One region of the Vibrio paucivorans genome, then DNA from elsewhere that is predicted to be linked to it. Evidence: predicted binding sites of a transcription regulator. Region 1 holds the regulator's gene; each other region holds the start of a gene.
The links. Region 1 encodes PurR, which represses purine synthesis genes. Its sites were predicted from a motif close to TNANGNAAACGTTTNCNTNA; they were not measured.

Region 2: ACXABW_RS10965 (uracil-xanthine permease family protein) is a predicted target of PurR. The motif match lies at 2,395-2,414, and genes of this name have one in related genera.
Region 3: purL (phosphoribosylformylglycinamidine synthase) is a predicted target of PurR. The motif match lies at 1,861-1,880, and genes of this name have one in related genera.

The regions. Positions count from the first base shown of each region.
Region 1 is NZ_CM133230.1:1,088,132-1,092,578, forward strand. Features, by position in the region: gene ACXABW_RS05185 (putative signal transducing protein) at 1-122, opposite strand, end outside; gene ACXABW_RS05190 (TVP38/TMEM64 family protein) at 122-814, opposite strand; gene ACXABW_RS05195 (TfoX/Sxy family DNA transformation protein) at 1,026-1,616, opposite strand; cyclic di-GMP riboswitch class I at 1,729-1,815, opposite strand; gene purR (HTH-type transcriptional repressor PurR) at 1,964-2,971, opposite strand; gene torD (molecular chaperone TorD) at 3,264-3,911, opposite strand; gene torR (two-component system response regulator TorR) at 4,152-4,447, shown strand, end outside.
Region 2 is NZ_CM133230.1:2,413,305-2,417,751, reverse strand. Features, by position in the region: gene ushA (bifunctional UDP-sugar hydrolase/5'-nucleotidase UshA) at 1-426, shown strand, start outside; gene ybaK (Cys-tRNA(Pro) deacylase) at 528-1,001, shown strand; gene ACXABW_RS10965 (uracil-xanthine permease family protein) at 1,106-2,350, opposite strand; gene ACXABW_RS10960 (DUF2066 domain-containing protein) at 2,601-3,836, shown strand; gene ACXABW_RS10955 (DUF2069 domain-containing protein) at 3,915-4,334, opposite strand; gene wrbA (NAD(P)H:quinone oxidoreductase) at 4,343-4,447, opposite strand, start outside.
Region 3 is NZ_CM133230.1:711,207-715,653, forward strand. Features, by position in the region: gene ACXABW_RS03405 (hypothetical protein) at 1-22, opposite strand, end outside; gene mltF (membrane-bound lytic murein transglycosylase MltF) at 192-1,727, opposite strand; gene purL (phosphoribosylformylglycinamidine synthase) at 2,059-4,447, shown strand, end outside.

The DNA of each region.
Region 1 (4,447 bases):
GGCAATTCGCCCTGCAAACCAAATAACCCCTCTCCCCGAACTTCACAGGGAATGTTTTCTGCTCGTAAAAGTTCACACAAGATATGAGCTTGAACGGGATTGGAGGCAGTGAAGATATTCATTAAGCGTTTCCATTGTGTGCTTTAGGGGACACTTTGATTCTGGCCATGATCCATTTTGCGATAATAGGGAAAACACCGAGTAGGGCAAAAGAGATCAACACTGTTGGCGAAACAATACCTGATAGGCTGTCAATTTGGGCTAGTTGAGTACCAGCATTTAGATAAACTGCTGTGCCGGGTAGCATACCTAGCTGACTAACCAAGTAGAAGCGGCTAGTACGAATTGGGCTTAAGCCCATTAAAAGGTTAATCAAAAAGAAAGGGAATACGGGAATAAGCCTTAACGAAAATAGATAAAATGCGCCGTCTTTCTCTACACCATTGTTGATGACTTGCAGCTTCTCGCCAAACTTATTTTGTACCCAGTCACGCAATAGGTAACGTGAGCTTAAAAACGCGAGGGTAGCACCAATAGAACTGGCAAATGAAACCAGCAGTAGACTGGTCCAAAAACCGAATAATGCAGCGCCTAGCAGTGTGACGACAGCAGCTCCTGGAATTGAAAAAGCGGTGATGGCGACGTAAGCCAGAAAGTAGCTGATCGCTGCAATGAGGAAGTTTTGCTCAATAAAGCTACCTAAAGCTTCTTGCTGTGCTTTAGCGTTTTCAAGCGTGAAGTATTGACCAAAATTCATGGCCAAAATAATAATCAGTGCGACGAATACCACGCCAAATACTAGCTTTTTGTTCATTTTTTATTCTCCGACCTAAAGATACGTTGGCCGCTCTACCTGCTATGTCTTCTTAGTATAAAAGTAGATAAAGTACTTGCAGAGAGATTGGTGGCGAATTCTCGCCTAGTATCAAGAAACTGTTTGAATTAAGACAGGTTAAGTGGAAAGAAAATTTCAGCAGATACAAAAAAACCGGCACAGAGTGCCGGTTCTATGAACTTTTCTTGGGTTAGCTGAGTCGATTAGCCAACTCTTCACGACGCGATTGTGGAATGACTGACCAATGAGTCCCCTTAATTGCCCCTTCAAGTGCCCATAGAAGCTCTAAACCAACATCCGAAGTATGGGACTGCTTAATGGCTTTAAATGCTTCTACCGCGCCAGCTTCTTCCAATTGCTCAACAGACTCGATTCCTGCCTTCTTGAGCATCCTTTCGGTCGCTAGTCTTAGGTTTGGAAGATCTTTTAGTCGATTCGGTTTCGACTGAGCTTGAGACTCTTTTTCAACCTTTGCTGCTTTAAGAGCTGCAATGGCCTCATCGAGCGTAGCTTTTGGGTTTGCCTGCCAATCGTCTGGCAATGCGAAGTATTTTGTAACGACAGGGAATCCACGTTTCTTATATACATAAGGCTCGTAGCCTTGTCCTTTGTATTTTTTTGCGGCTGAATCGTCTGCTCGGATGTGCAACTTATCATTTACAACAAGAGCGAACATTGTCTCGTCAACAAAGATGCCGAAACCGCCAAACATTGAACGGGATTTTACACGGCCTAGTTGTTCAAACAGCCGCATTGAGTCTTTTAGTACTGGTTTGTCCATGCTGTATATTCTCGGTGTATGTGAATACGCCACCAAATCAGGTCCGAGAGGTTAGCAAAAAAATGCAGAAACTGTGTCAGTAAGGAGTAAAGTTGTGTATGCATAGTTTGCCATCGGCAACCCCGCTACCATAGCAAGTAAATGCCGTAGGCCGGAAGCTTTGCGTCCCAAACTTTCGAATGGTTTGCCCTGTGCGTGACTTCTAATTCAAGAGTAATTAAAAATCTGAATAAGTATCACATTTGGATGTTGTAAATGTGATATGTGTTCCATAAATAAGACTAAGCTATGCGCCTTGCGTATCTCTGAACTACCACGTAAAGCACATAGGTTATTAATCTTGCTAACTATTTAGTCAGGTCTTTTACGGTACTACGCTCAACAATCTCTGGATGCATTTCAAAGACACGCTTTTCGTGTTCTTTGTCTTTAATACGCTCTAGCAAGATCTCAAAGGCATTTTTACCCACGCGACGTTTCGGTTGGTGGACCGTTGTTAGCGGAGGAGAGAAGTACTCAGCAAGTTCGATATTGTCGTAACCAATAACAGACATATCTTCTGGTACTCGAATCCCTTTTTGTTGTAGACGGCTCATCAAGCCAAATGCCATGGTGTCATTGAAACAGAATACGGCAGTTGGTTTGTGGTCCATTGCTGCAATTTTATCTGCGGCAAGCACAGCGGTATCACACTCAAAGTTACCTTCTAAGATCCAATCTTCGTTAACCGATAGATTGGCTTCACCTAAAGCACGTTTGAATCCTTGGATACGTTCTTGGCAGGCTGCTTTCTCAAAGTGGCCACTTAGGCAAGCAATGTCTGTGTGACCACGATCGATAAGGTACTTAGTGGCTAAGTAGCCACCTTCTTCCGAATTATCGATAATTTTATCGGCTTGAGAGCTTTCAGGGCCCCAGTCCATGATTACTTTTGGAATATCGGCATGTCGATCCAACATTTCTAGTAGCTCTTCAGTTAAGTCAGAACACATGACCAAAATACCATCTACGCGCTTTTCAGCTAGCATGCGGATATAGTCACGCTGCTTTTCGTAAATGCCACCGGTGTTACACAAAATGAGCGTGTAGCCTTGGCGGTAACAGTAGCTTTCAACACCATCGATTACTTCCGAGAAGAATAGGTTAGTTGATTGAGTTACTAACATGCCGATGGTACGGGTCGTATTACATTTCAAGCTACGAGCAACGGCACTTGGAGCGTAGTTAAGCTCTTTAACTGCTTCCATCACTTTTTCTTGGGTTGCTTCAGCAACAAAGCGAGTTTTGTTGATTACATGGGAAACAGTGGTAGTTGATACGCCAGCTAAGCGAGCAACATCTTTAATTGTGGCCATAAGGTTCTGTCCTATTGAGAACTGCTGCATATACTGGCTTACCCCTTGGCTCACCGCAGCAATCATTATTGTCAGCTCCTAGTTAATGGTTACATCAAAGTAGTAAAAACACAAAAACCGCTTTTAGCCAGCGGTTCGTATTTCTACCCAGGAAACTGAGTCAATTTCATTTTTAATCGTTTGCGGTCACGATTCTAGACCTCAAACGTGGCGCAAGCAATGAAAAAACCGTCAATAGCAGTGATCTATCACTACAATTGACGATTTTGTCGCTAGCTAGGGAGTGGTGAAATTACTCGCCGGCGAGGTAGTGGCAATCTAGCTCTAGGAAAGACACTAATAGAGATGCTACCGCAGCGTAGAAGCCGAATTCATCGAGTGACTGACACTTGGTCGAAAATTGTGGAACCCAAGAAAGGATCTTTTCTCGGATGAACTTTTCTTGTTCGAGCAGTGCATCATCAAGGTGCTGTTCTTGTTCAAGTTCGTTAGAGCGAATAATCAAGTTACCAAGGAAGTCTAATTCGATCGCAATGTGATCTGCTGGCTCGTTAAGTGAAGCGCTGACAGCAATACTATGTTCAGCCATTAATGACGCCATTTCTTTGGCGGGCTCGTCATTCAATAGACCCGATTTACCGATGTACATAGACGCATAAGGCAAAGCGGATTCTTTGTCTGATTTCAAAAATAGGTCGCAGAAATCTGCAGAGAGCTCTAACTGTGCGTCTTCACGGTCATTTAGACGGTTGAGCGCGTCAGTCATCTTGTCGATAGACGGTTTTAGAGTTTCATTTTCACCAAGCCCTGCGAGGAAAGAGCGAATTTCTGGGGTTTGATACTGTTCAATATCCGTTTCGGTCAGTTCTTTAGCAAATAAGCTAGATAGCCACCAGTATATTTCAGCTCTTTTTTCGTTAAATGCTTTTGTTTCTTGCATTGTTTTAGCTCCAATTCGAGGTATGTCTTTAGTTTAACTAATAAAGATGAATAGCGGTAACTACATGTGTGAATAAAAATAGAGAGATATAGTGAGATATGAATAGCGAGTCTAAGGTTGTTTTGAATCAATAAAAAATCACCTTTCTTACTTTTGAAGTAGCATTTTCTAGAATTGTTACTGATTATGAATAGAATAGTGTTGTTAAAGTTAACCTGAAATCAAGATTAAGTGGTCTAGATGAGCTATCACGTATTAGTTGTAGAAGATGATGCTGTTACTCGCAGCAAGCTAGTGGGATACTTTCAAAATGAAGGTTACACCGTTAGTGAAGCCGAAGATGGCGTGCAAATGCGAGAAGCGTTGGAAGAAAACTCTGTCGACTTAGTGATGTTGGACATCAATTTGCCGGGTGGTGATGGATTGATGCTGACAAGAGAGTTACGTAGCCAGTCAGATATTGGAATCATTCTGGTGACAGGGCGCACGGATAGCATAGACAAAATTGTTGGGCTCGAAATGGGCGCCGACGATTA
Region 2 (4,447 bases), 1.3 Mb from region 1:
CGTGACTCGATTGAAGGCGGTGACGTTACTTACAAAGATGTACTGACAGTACAGCCTTTTGCTAACATCCTGACTTACACAGATATGACTGGTGCTGAAGTACTAGACTACCTAAACGTTGTTGCAACCAAGCCGGTTGATTCAGGTGCATACGCTCAGTTCGCTGGTATCTCTATGACGGTGGCTAATGGTGAAGTATCTAACGTATTCATCGGTGGTAAACAGCTTCGTTTAGACGAAACTTACCGTTTCACTGTACCGAGCTACAACGCAGCAGGTGGCGACGGTTACCCTAAACTAACGGGTCATCCTGGTCACGTAAACACAGGTTTCGTTGATGCAGAAGTGCTGAAAGAGTACCTAGAAGCGAATAGCCCTGTTGATGTAAACCAATATGCTCCATCAGGCGAGATGGTTTACAAGTAAGTTGACGACAACTCATAAAACTCCTTAATCTAAAGCGCTGTCATTCAAAAGATGACGGCGCTTTTTTGTTTGTGTCCTTGTTGGAGCTTAAGGAGAGCAAAATGACACCGGCTATTAATCTCGCGAAGAAGAAAAAAGTCACTCACAACATTCATCAGTATGAGCACGATCCTAGAGCGGCGAGCTTTGGCCTTGAAGCGGTTGAGGCATTGGGACAAGATCCAGCTCGCGTGTTCAAAACGTTATTGTTTTGCGTTAATGGTGAACCAAAGAATTTGGCCGTTGCAGTCATTCCGGTGGATCAGAAGCTGAACTTGAAACAAGCGGCGAAAGCGGCCAAAGCGAAAAAAGCGGATATGGCTGATCCTGATATCGCCCAAAAGACAACCGGTTATGTCGTTGGAGGTATTAGCCCGTTAGGACAAAAAAAGGCATTGCCGACCTTTATCCATGAAAGTGCGTTAACACAGGACATGATATGTGTGAGTGCAGGTAAGCGTGGATTGGAGATTGAGTTGGCAGCGAATGACCTTGCAGCGTTGACGAGAGGTCAGTTTGTTCCGTTATGTGGCTAGAGGTGCGAAAGGTCAACAGACCCTAATTACCCGCAAACAACAAGGCTGATCCGCAAAGATCAGCCTTTTTACATCTAGGGTATGTTCACATCTTGGCTAAGACACTATTTCGCTTCGTCTTCCATTTGCGCGTTGTCTACTACGTGGTTTTCACCTAAATCTTTCGGCAAGATTAGGTTAAGCAGAATAGCAACGATACCACATAGGCTAACGCCTTGAAGGCTGAATTCGCCAATACCAAATGCCATACCACCGATACCAAACACCAATGTAATGGCGACGATAACTAGGTTGCGTGACTTGTGCAGGTCAACGTTGTTTTTAATTAGAGTGTTAAGGCCAACGGTCGCAATTGAACCGAATAGCAAAATCATAATGCCGCCCATGACTGGCATTGGGATCGTTTGCAGTACAGCGCCTAGCTTACCTACCAAAGCAAGTACAATCGCACTTATCGCTGCCCATGTCATGATAACAGGGTTAAATGCCTTGGTTAGCATTACAGCACCGGTCACTTCTGAATAAGTGGTGTTTGGCGGGGCGCCAACCATTGAAGCAGCAATAGTCGCCACACCATCACCAGTAATGGTACGGTGCAGACCTGGCTTTTTGATGTAGTTTTTGCCGGTCACATTGGAGATGGCTAGCATGTCGCCAACGTGTTCTACAGCAGGCGCGATGGCAACTGGGATCATGAACAAGATTGCATTGATATTGAATTCCGGTGTCGTAAAGTTCGGTAGCGCAAACCAAGCGGCTTCTTTCACAGGTGTGAAGTCAACAATGCCGTAGCCAAGGCTTAAACAGTAGCCCACAACAATACCGCCTAAAATAGGAGTCAGTTTTAAAAAGCCTTTGGCGAACACGCTCAATATGATGGTGGTAAGCAACGAAGCAATCGAGATTACAAGCGATGCATTTGCGTCGATGACTTGTGAACCATCTACCTTGCCCAACGCCATATTTACCGCGACTGGCGCTAAGCCTAAGCCAATCACCATAATGACAGGGCCAACGACAACTGGCGGGAGTAATTTATGAATGATTTCTACACCGCGGACTTTGATTAATGCGCCCATTGCGACATAAACACAGCCAGCTGCCATTAAGCCACCCATAGTGGCAGGTGCGCCCCAGGTTTGAACACCGTAAAGAATAGGGGCAATGAAAGCGAAAGAAGAGGCGAGGAAAATAGGCACACTACGTCGAGTAACCAATTGGAAAAGAAGAGTACCGACACCAGCACCAAAGAGTGCCACACTCGGGTCGAGGCCGGTTAGAAGTGGTACCAGCACCAATGCGCCGAAAGCAACAAATAGCATTTGCGCTCCCTGAATAGCATTTTTCATATCATTTCCCTGTTCAATAAATAAAATTCGCGGGATTTTATCACTTTGGCAAACGTTTGCAATGTAACCTAGGTCAAATAAATTATCGGTTTTCAATCTAAGATATGGATGTTCGAGACGCTAGACATGAATTCTGACCGTAACTTGAAGTGCATTCCTTGCTCAGGATTGGATAGTTGCTTATCATCAACACTCGAAAACACTATATTTTGCAAAGCCCTGTCTTCGCCCAATACTATCTAGGAAACGTATGCGCAATATCGCTCTGTTATTACTGGGGTTAGTTACTATCCCTGCTCACGCCTTAACTAAAGTAGATTTATATCGCTCTGAAGTAGTGCTCGAACAAGAGCAGAAAGACGCAGACGCTAAGGCGCGTATTGAAGGCATGAAGCAAGTGATTGTTCGTGCTTCTGGTGATACCGATGCCATCAATAATGAAGTGATCGTCAAAGCATTGAATCAGTCTTCACAGTACGTCACTCAGCTTAGCTATGGGCGCTCGGGTGAGTCTCAGACTCTGCAAATGGGATTCAGTGCTCCTCATATTCGCTCGTTGCTGAGCCAGGCTCAGTTACCATTTTGGCCTGAGAACCGAGTAAATTTGCTAGTTTGGCTGGTGGAAGATTCTAATTTTGATAGAAATATTTCGTGGGAGCATTCTGGTACTCCATTGCTTAACGCGATCAAAACAAGCGCAGAGCAACGTGGTTTGCCACTGACATTGCCAGTTGGTGACTTCGATGACATCAGCGGAATTGCCGTATCGGATCTGTGGGGCGGTTTCGTTCAGCCACTTAGTGCGGCGAGCCAGCGTTATCCTGCCGATGCTGTGTTAGTCGTTCGTGCTCAAGGGAACAATTTACGTTGGACTTTGTACGACCAGAATCCGTCGACGATGCAAACCAGTACTAAAGTTCCTGTGACGGGAAGTAGCTCTGGCCAATCAGCGGCAGCAGACATGGTTGCTGATTTAGCAGATTACTATGCGAAAAAGAATGCGGTAGTTGTGGCGAGTGAATCGTCTGAAACTGTAAAAGCAGAGTTTACTATGATTAACGATGCGGCGGATTTCTTCGAACTTGAAAACAAGTTGAAGGCACTAAGCTCGGTTGCTTCGCTTGATATTCTTAAGATTCAAGGTTCATCTGTGTTGTTCAATGTTCACTTACTGGCGTCAGAGGAAGATTTTGAGCAGGAAGTACTTCGTATGGGCAAGGTTATCAAAGTTGAGCCACAAGACGTAGCCGTACCTGTACAACTGCCAGAAACTGAGCAGCCACCAGTTCCTGCTAACCTACCAGAAAATGCAGAGCCGACCGCACTACCTGAAGTGGATACAGTTGAGTCTCAAACCACAGATGCTCAAAACGTAACAGTGAGCACAGCAGATGGCAGTGTGGTGAATGCTACTGAACCGCTAGAGGTTGTAGAGGCTGAACCACTCGAGCCTGTGGATACAACGCTTAATTTTGAGTGGCAGTGAAACGGTACAAACAAAAAGCCCTTCAACTGAAGGGCTTTTTTAATGTGATTTTGTGCCTAGCTTCGAGCTAAGCTACTGTTACTGGTCGAAGCGGGCTCTTTCCTGCTTTTCCACTTCTGAAAGCCTTTTCAGTTTTAAGCCGAGTTCTTTGCCTCGAGAGCGGGCATACAGAATATTGCCGGCGAACGCAACGGAGGTGAGCAGTAGCTCCACCAACGCCAACATTCTTTCCCCACCATCGACATACAAAATGGTCAACGCGTGCAGGAAGTAAAGCATCAGGACAAAATTCGCCCAAGCGTGAGTATAAGGTTTCCCAGCTAGGATTCCCGGTAGTGGAAGAAGCAACGGGATGCACCATGCAATCGCAAGGGTGATGTTACTGACATATGGATGCGGAGACAGCGTCCACTGCCACAGTGCGACCCATACTAATAAAGCCAAGTTACCAAACAATGCCAGTAAGCGAAATTGCTTAGTTCGAGATGTCGTTTCCATAGTGAATCTCACTGTTTAAGTTTTAGGGCGGTCGCCGCTAATCTGGCACCAAGTGCCCGTGCTAATTCGGCTTCGTCGCGCTCGAGTGCTGAATTGTGTTCGGAGGCAACGCT
Region 3 (4,447 bases), 380 kb from region 1:
GTTGTCGGTTACGTTTTAGCATTGCTTGATGCCCTCAATGAAAGTGACAGCGAGTGTTTGTGTTTGCAAACCTCTATTCAGCCCTCTTTATAGAACGCAATTATTACCAATTTATGACGTTATGGCTGCGCGATGACAGACAAAAAAGCCGCACAAAGTAGTACGGCTTGTAGGTTAACTCTTTAACGAAGCTATTGTTTTTCTTCTTCCGTTTGCTCTGTGGCCTCTGCACCAGAAACGGTATCGTCGGTGCTATATAGGTCATTTTCAGGTACTTGAATCACGGTTAAATCATCAATACCACCCACTTCATTATCGCGATTTTGCTGCTCTACATGACCGATAATGCTTTGGTAATAACGTCTGATGTTCTCTACATAGTTTCGGGCTTCATCACCACGAGCAAACCCGTAACGAGTTTGGCTGTAGTATTTTTTCTGGCGCAGTAGTGGCAGACGATCTTTTACATCTGCCCACGCATCTGGGTTACCACCTTGCCACTTGGTCAGTCGTCTGGCATCCATCATATGGCCATAGCCGACATTGTAGGAAGCAAGCGCAAACCAGATCTTCTCGTGTTCAGCGATGCTGTCAGGGACACGACCTACCATACGACGCAGGTATTCCACTCCGCCCCAAACAGACTGTTCAGGGTCAAGGCGATCGCTGACTCCTACACTCTTGGCTGTAGGTAGGGTAAGCATCATCATGCCTCGTACACCTGTTGGCGATTTTGCTTTCGGATTCCAGTGAGACTCCTGATAAGCCAATGCTGCTACTAAGCGCCAGTCAAATTCGTCTGAGTACTCTTGGAACAGCGGCGCCCATTTCGGCAACTTGCTATCTAACGCGCGAATAAATGCTCGGGTATCCACATAATCAAAACTGTTTACATGGCCGATGTACTTTTCTTCCAACGCGGCAAGCTGATTCGACTGTTGTAGCCCACCAAAGAACTCAATCAACAGCGCATACAAACTCTCGTCATCAGAACGATTTAGGAACCAAGAGATTGGCTGATCCTCTGTTAGCTCGAATGCTAATGCGATGTCTGGGTAAATGCGCTGCGAAAGTGAAATTTCGACAGAGTCGGCAACGGTAAATTGCAAATCGCCATTTGAGACTTGTTTTAAGAGTTCGTTAACGTCGGCATTGATATCAACTGAGTATTTGAATTCTGGGTGCTTTTGTTGAACTTCACTTAGGCTATTTTTGAAGTGTGAGTCGTCTACGATAGTGAGCACTTTTTCTTGACTGGATTCTTCAATCAGTGACGGTTGCCTTTCTAGCAGTTGTTCTAAATTACGAGGTCGCCATTGACCTTTCTTATAAACCACTTGTTGGCTGACATAGTAATAGACAGGTCCCGCACGGAAGTTCTTTAAGCGCTCTTCTGATTGGCTTAAACCCGCCGCGATAATATCAATCTCACCATTTTTAAGCGCAGGGTAAAGGCTAGACATGCGATAAGCCGGCTTCATTTCTAACTTCACGCCGAGTTCATTAGCAAGCTCTCGTGCTAGCTCGTAGTCTAATCCCGCAGGACCATCTGGGCCGATGTAGTAAGAAAGCTGATTGTTGAGCGTACCAACACGCAGTACACCGCGTTCACGAATTTGGTCTAGTTCGCTTTTCGGCTGCGACTCAATTTGGCAGCCAGCTAGCAGAGTTAGAGCTGTAAACAGTGTGGCTAAGCGTTTAAAAGATAACGGGTATTTGATTAACATTTAATTCTTCTCATACATCCAGTAAGGCTTTTATATCAAAGCGGGGCGAGCAGGCAAAGTGAGTAAACGAAAGAATTAGTGAACTGTGTACTATTTCATCAATTTGCCTGTATTTCAAAATTGACAAAAAAAATGACGCAAACGGTTGCGTTTGGTGTTACATCACAAAAACAATTGCTATATAATGCGCTCGCAAAGGAGAGGTGGAATCGGCATAGGTTCTTAAATCTTAGGGAATAGCTTCGAAGTAAAACAGTCTAACCCACTGAATTTATTCCAATATCACCTCAGGTCATGAGACCTTAACCAATTGCATAAGAGACCTAAGCACATGAGAATTTTTCGTGGCTCCCCAGCTCTATCTGAATTTCGTGTTAACAAGCTTCTAGAGCTTTGTCGTGAACTTGGCCTGCCTGTGACTGGCATTTACGCTGAGTTTGCTCACTTCGCTGAATTATCAGCAGACCTTGATGCGTCTGAAGTTGAGAAACTAGAAAAACTACTGACTTACGGTCCAACAATTGAAGAGCATAAGCCAGAAGGTCTACTTCTACTTGCGACTCCTCGCCCTGGTACCATTTCTCCTTGGTCTTCGAAATCGACCGACATCGCTAATAACTGTGGTTTAGGCAAAGTAGTTCGTCTAGAACGCGGCACGGCATACTACATCGAAACATCGGCAGAGCTTTCTGAGCTTCAACTCGTTGAGTTAAAGGCGATCCTTCACGATCGCATGATGGAAGTGGTTTTCACTGACTTCGAATCAGCAGCCGCACTTTTCCAAGTTGCAGAGCCAGCACCAGTCGCTGACGTTGACCTACTCAATGGCGGTCGTTCTGCGCTTGAAAACGCAAACGTTACCCTAGGCCTTGCGCTTGCCGATGACGAAATCGAATACCTTTACGATGCGTTCGTAAACAAGCTAGATCGTAACCCAACTGACATCGAGCTAATGATGTTTGCACAGGCGAACTCAGAGCACTGTCGTCACAAGATCTTCAACGCAGACTGGACTATCGACGGCGTTAAGCAAGAGAAGTCTCTGTTCAAGATGATCAAGAACACCTTCGAAACCACACCAGAAAACGTACTGTCTGCGTACAAAGACAACGCAGCAGTAATGGTGGGTTCGGATGTCGGTCGTTTCTTCCCGAATCCAGAAACTCGCCAGTACGGTTACAGCCAAGAGAAAGCGCACATCCTGATGAAGGTGGAAACGCACAACCACCCGACAGCTATCTCTCCATGGCCGGGCGCTTCTACTGGTTCTGGTGGTGAAATCCGTGACGAAGGCGCTACGGGTATTGGTGGTAAGCCGAAAGCAGGCCTAGTTGGTTTTACAACGTCTAACCTACGTATTCCTGGTTTTGAGCAGCCATGGGAAACAGACTTCGGTAAGCCAGGTCGCATCGTTAACGCACTAGATATCATGCTAGAAGGCCCACTTGGTGGCGCAGCGTTCAACAACGAATTTGGTCGTCCAAATCTACTTGGTTACTTCCGTACTTACGAAGAAAAAGTGAACTCTCACGCTGGCGAAGAAGTTCGTGGTTACCACAAGCCAATCATGATTGCTGGTGGTATGGGTAACATCCGCGACGAGCACGTGCAGAAGAAAGAGATCCCAGTCGGAGCAAGCCTAATTGTTCTTGGTGGTCCTGCAATGAACATCGGCCTTGGTGGCGGTGCAGCATCTTCAATGGCGTCTGGTCAATCAGCAGAAGATTTAGATTTTGCTTCAGTACAGCGTGAGAACCCAGAGATGGAACGCCGCTGTCAGGAAGTGATCGACCGTTGTTGGCAGCTTGGCGACGAGAACCCAATCGCATTCATCCACGATGTGGGCGCGGGCGGTATCTCTAACGCACTTCCAGAGCTTGTAGACGATGGCGAACGTGGCGGTATCTTCCAATTGCGTGATGTTCCAAACGACGAACCGGGTATGAGCCCACTTGAGATCTGGTGTAACGAATCTCAAGAGCGCTACGTAATGGCAGTTGCTCCAGAGAACATGGAAGTATTCGATGCGATCTGTAAGCGTGAGCGCGCACCATACGCTGTAGTAGGTGTGGCAACGGAAGAACGTGAATTGAAACTTGAAGATTCACACTTCGACAACACGCCAATCGACATGCCGATGGATGTTCTTCTAGGTAAGACCCCTAAGATGCACCGTGATGCGAAGACGCTAAAAGCGAACAACCCAGCAGTTAACCGTGACGGTATTGAGTTAAACGAAGCCGCAGAGCGCGTGCTACGTCTACCTACGGTTGCAGAGAAAACATTCCTTATCACTATCGGTGACCGTACGGTGACTGGCCTAGTAGCTCGTGACCAAATGGTTGGCCCATGGCAGGTGCCAGTAGCAAACTGCGCAGTAACAGCAGCAAGCTACGATACTTACCACGGTGAAGCGATGTCGATGGGTGAGCGTACGCCAGTTGCTCTACTAGACTTTGGTGCTTCAGCTCGTCTAGCGGTGGGTGAAGCAATCACGAACATCGCAGCGACAAACATCGGTGATATCAAACACATTAAACTGTCTGCAAACTGGATGTCTCCAGCAGGCCACCCAGGTGAAGATGCAGGTCTTTACGAAGCGGTTAAAGCTGTGGGTGAAGAGCTATGTCCAGCACTTGGCCTAACTATCCCAGTTGGTAAAGATTCAATGTCGATGAAGACCAAGTGGGAAGAGAACGGTGAGCAGAAAGAAGTCACGT